Regions from separate parts of the Variovorax sp. 10N412 genome, predicted to be linked through region 2. Evidence: predicted binding sites of a transcription regulator. Region 2 holds the regulator's gene; the other holds the start of a gene.

Region 1 (2,387 bases), on a different contig from region 2:
CCCCGGCAGATCTTCGACGCGCCCCGCGAGGCCCGCACCCGCGACTTTGTCGGCAAGATCCTGCGGCACTGAAAGGGTCGCGCACCGCGGGCAGGCTCGCCCGCACTGCTAGTGCGGCGGGAAGCCGGTGACCAGGCCGTTGCTGAGCCTGGAGAGCGTGTAGCGCGCCAGGTGGCGCAGGTGCGCAATGACGGCCTCTTCGGCCGCTTTCGCGTTGCCCGCGATGTAGGCGTCCAGGATGGCCAGGTGCTCGGCCCTGTCGTCCTCGATGCGGTTGAACGGGTCGACCACCTCGAACAGACGGCACAGCACGCGCAGGTGCGCGATCGTCTCGGCCAGCATGGCGTTGCCGGAGGCCCGCGCGAACAGGCCGTGGATCTCGTCGTCGGCGTGCCAGTGGCTCGAACCCTGCTGGCTCGAATCCAGAGACAGGATGTCGCTGCGCAGGCGCTGCACCAGTTCCGCGGGCACATGCCCCATGGCGAGCGACACGGCCTGCGACTCCAGCCGTTCGCGCACCTGCAGGCACTGGAAGTAATGCGACGCGGTGATGCGCCGCACCGCGTACGAGCGCGCATTGGCCCGCACCAGCAGGCCTTCGCCCTCGAGCCGGAGCAGGGCCTCGCGCAAGGGCGTTCGCGACATCTGCAGGCGCTCGGCCAGGCGCCCTTCGACCAGCACTTCGCCACCGGTCAACTCGCGCTGCAGAATGAGCCGCCTCACGACGGCGTAGGCCCGGTCGGTCAGATTCTTCGAGGCTTCGCCGGACGCGTCGGGCTCGGCGGACGCGTCGGCCCCGGTCCTGGCAACGCCCGGCCCGGGCTTGCGGGCACCCGAGGCCTTGACCGCTGCTGCGGTCTTGCCGGGCTTGCCGGGCTTGGCGCGCGGCGCCAGCTTGATCGGGGCTTGGGGTTTCATATGATTTGTCTACAAACTGTGTGCAATCGAACGATGCCACAGCATACGTCAGGCATCGCAGTGCCCGCGAGGCTGGTTCGGCCATGCGGAACCGACGCGTGCGGCAACGCGGAAACGGCCTTGAAATGCGGCGTCCCAATCCCCTGCCCTTGAAACGTCACCGAATGCCCTTATCATTAGCACTCACTGCCGACGAGTGCTAACAGCCACTTGCTGCCAGTCGAATGGGCACCCGGGCCCCGTCCGGTGTCCGACCACAAACCCGTTTCTTATCCATATCAGGAGATGCAATGAAACTTCGTCCTTTGGCCGATCGCGTGATCGTCAAGCGTGTTGACAGCGAAACCAAGACCGCCTCCGGCATCGTCATCCCCGACGCAGCCGCCGAAAAGCCCGATCAGGGCGAAGTCTTGGCCGTGGGCCCGGGCAAGCGCACCGACAAGGGCGAACTGACCGCACTGACCGTCAAGGTCGGCGACCGCGTCCTGTTCGGCAAGTACAGCGGCCAGACCGTCAAGGTCGACGGCGACGAACTGCTCGTGATGAAGGAAGACGACCTGTTCGCAGTCGTCGAGAAGTAAGCCTTCTCCCCTTCCGATTCATTCAAATCCAATCCATTCGGAGTTAATTCATCATGGCAGCAAAAGACGTAGTCTTCGGCGGAGAAGCCCGCGCACGCATGGTCGAGGGTGTGAACATCCTGGCCAACGCAGTCAAGGTCACCCTGGGCCCCAAGGGTCGCAACGTGGTGCTCGAACGCTCGTTCGGCGCCCCCACCGTGACCAAGGACGGTGTGTCCGTGGCCAAGGAAATCGAACTCAAGGACAAGCTCCAGAACATGGGCGCCCAGCTCGTGAAGGAAGTGGCCTCCAAGACTTCGGACAACGCCGGTGACGGCACCACCACCGCGACCGTGCTGGCACAAGCCATCGTTCGCGAAGGTTTCAAGCTGGTGGCTGCCGGCATGAACCCGATGGACCTGAAGCGCGGCATCGACAAGGCTGTCACGGCCCTGGTCGCCGAGCTGAAGAAGGCTTCCAAGCCCACCACCACCTCCAAGGAAATCGCGCAAGTCGGCTCCATTTCGGCCAACAGCGACGAAACCATCGGCAAGCTCATCGCTGACGCGATGGACAAGGTCGGCAAGGAAGGCGTGATCACCGTGGAAGACGGCAAGTCGCTGGACAGCGAACTCGACGTCGTCGAAGGCATGCAGTTCGACCGCGGCTACCTGTCGCCCTACTTCATCAACAACCCCGAGAAGCAATCGGCGCTGTTGGACAACCCCTTCGTGCTGCTGTTCGACAAGAAGATCAGCAACATCCGTGACCTGCTGCCGGTGCTGGAGCAAGTCGCCAAGGCTGGCCGTCCGCTGCTGATCATTGCCGAAGAAGTCGAAGGCGAAGCCCTGGCGACCCTGGTCGTGAACACGATCCGCGGCATCCTGAAGGTCGTGGCCGTCAAGGCGC
Region 2 (2,387 bases):
GCGGTTCGACAGCGTGTGCGGCGCAATGGGCACCAGCACCCAGCCCGGCACCGCCGGATGCAGCAGCGGGCCGCCGGCCGACAGCGCGTAGGCCGTCGAGCCCGTGGGCGTGGCGATGATCAGCCCGTCGGCGCGCTGGTTGGCCACGAAGTGCCGCCCGACCGACACGCGCAACTCGACCATGCCGGAGGTGGCGCCGCGGTTGACCACGACGTCGTTCATGGCGAGCGCGTCGAACACCGAGACGCCGTCGCGCATGACGCGCGCGTGGATCAGGCTGCGGTGGTCTTCTTCGTATTCGCCGGCCAGCATGGGAATCAGCGTGGCCTGGTAGTTGTCCAGCGGAATGTCGGTGATGAAGCCGAGGCGGCCCCGGTTGATGCCGATCAAGGGAATGCCGTAGCTCGCGAGCTGCCGGCCGATGCCGAGCATGGTGCCGTCACCGCCTACCACCAGGCCGAGGTCGCAGCGCTGGCCGATTTCTTCGACCGACAGGGCTTCGTAGCGCGGATGGGCCGGGGCGCCTTCGTCTTCCTCTGCCTCTTCGCAGGTCGAGCGCTCGACGAAAACCGTGCAGCCCTGCGATTCGAGGAACGTGCCGATGTCTTCCATCACCCCGTCGCGTGCGTCCGCCTGCGCTCGGGCGCCGGAAGCCTGGTATTTGCCGATCAGGGCGACGTAACGGAAGCGAGAGGTCATATCTCACAAATTACAACACTAAAATCTTGCAATGCTGGACGACCGTGCCAAGTTGCTGCTCAAGACGCTCGTCGAGCGCTACATTGCCGACGGGCAACCCGTCGGGTCACGCACGTTGTCGCGTTCGGCGGGGCTGGACCTGTCGCCCGCGACCATCCGCAACGTCATGTCCGACCTCGAGGGGCTGGGGCTGATTGCCAGCCCGCACACCTCGTCGGGCCGCATCCCGACGCACCGCGGCTACCGCCTGTTCGTCGACACCATGCTGACCGCCCAGCGCGAGCACATGACCGCACCGAGTCTCGCGCCCGACCAGCCACAGAAGGTGATTGCCAACGCAGCCAACCTGCTGTCTAACATGTCGCAGTTCGTGGGCGTGGTGATGGCGCCGCGGCGCGCCTCGGTGTTCAAGCAGATCGAGTTCCTGCGCCTTTCCGAAAAGCGGCTGCTGGTGATCATCGTGTCGCCCGACGGCGACGTGCAGAACCGGGTGATCTTTCCGGAAGCCGACTATTCGCAGTCGCAACTGGTCGAAGCCTCGAACTACATCAACGCGCACTATGCGGGCCTGACCATCGAGCAGGTGCGCGACAAGCTTCAGTCCGAAATCGAAACGCTGCGCGGCGAGATTGCCACGTTGATGCAGGCGGCGGTGCAGGTGAGCTCCGAGGTGCTGACCGAAGCGCAGGAAGACGATGTCGTTATCTCGGGCGAGCGCAACCTGCTCGCGGTGAGCGACTTCTCCAGTGACATGGGCCAACTGCGCCGTGCCTTCGAGCTTTTCGAGCAGAAGGCCCAGCTCATGCGGCTGCTCGACGTGTCGAGCAAGGCCGAAGGCGTGCGTATCTTCATCGGCGGCGAGAGCCAGGTGGTGCCGTTCGAAGAACTGTCGATCGTGAGCGCCAATTACGAGGTCGACGGGCAGGTCGTGGGCACGCTGGGCGTGATCGGGCCGACGCGAATGCCTTACGAACGCATGATCCAGATCGTCGACATCACGTCGCGCCTGGTGACCAACGCGCTGAGTCATCGCAAGTAGGCTGCGCGCCGCGAATAGAATCGTGCCGCGTGGGCCGTTAGCTCAGTTGGTTAGAGCAGCGGACTCATAATCCGTTGGTCGATGGTTCAAGCCCATCACGGCCTACCACCGCATCTTTTTGCACAGGTTTTGCGACGTTTCCGCTTCGTTGCGGGAATGCTTTGCAAAACGGGATATAATCGAAGGCTCAGCGGCTGTAGCTCAGTTGGATAGAGTACTTGGCTACGAACCAAGGGGTCGTGGGTTCAATTCCTGCCAGCCGCACCAACTCTGAAAATGCCCGGAAGATTCGTCTTCCGGGCATTTTTCTTTTGTGAAACCTGTGTGTAGCCGGCCGAGCAGATTCCAAAAGGTCGAGAAAAGCGGGCTATAATTGCAAGCTGTGCGGCTGTAGCTCAGTTGGATAGAGTACTTGGCTACGAACCAAGGGGTCGTGGGTTCAATTCCTGCCAGCCGCACCACTACATGAAAAGCCCGGAAGATTCGTCTTCCGGGCTTTTTTCTTTTTGGAGGATTTTGCGTTGAGCAAGGCATTCACCAAGGAAACGGATTCCGACGGAGACGATGACGGCGCCGATGGCGCTTTGCCGCCGCTGCCCGCGGGCAGCAGGAACTACATCACCCCCGACGGCTACGCGCGACTGCGCGA

Evidence for each region. The regulator HrcA, encoded in region 2, represses chaperone genes, less so after heat shock. The targets are predictions, from matches to a motif close to TTAGCACTCNNNNNNNNNGAGTGCTAA.
Region 1: the regulator HrcA is predicted to act here: its motif matches at 1,095-1,121, upstream of groES (co-chaperone GroES).

Annotation. Positions count from the first base shown of each region.
Region 1 is NZ_JBFTIO010000009.1:36,672-39,058, reverse strand. Features, by position in the region: gene AC1DJH_RS20920 (amino acid ABC transporter ATP-binding protein) at 1-72, shown strand, start outside; gene AC1DJH_RS20915 (GntR family transcriptional regulator) at 109-918, opposite strand; gene groES (co-chaperone GroES) at 1,209-1,499, shown strand; gene groL (chaperonin GroEL) at 1,553-2,387, shown strand, end outside.
Region 2 is NZ_JBFTIO010000025.1:14,288-16,674, forward strand. Features, by position in the region: gene AC1DJH_RS31480 (NAD kinase) at 1-699, opposite strand, end outside; gene hrcA (heat-inducible transcriptional repressor HrcA) at 731-1,738, shown strand; tRNA gene AC1DJH_RS31490 (tRNA-Ile) at 1,770-1,846, shown strand; tRNA gene AC1DJH_RS31495 (tRNA-Arg) at 1,929-2,005, shown strand; tRNA gene AC1DJH_RS31500 (tRNA-Arg) at 2,123-2,199, shown strand; gene greB (transcription elongation factor GreB) at 2,260-2,387, shown strand, end outside.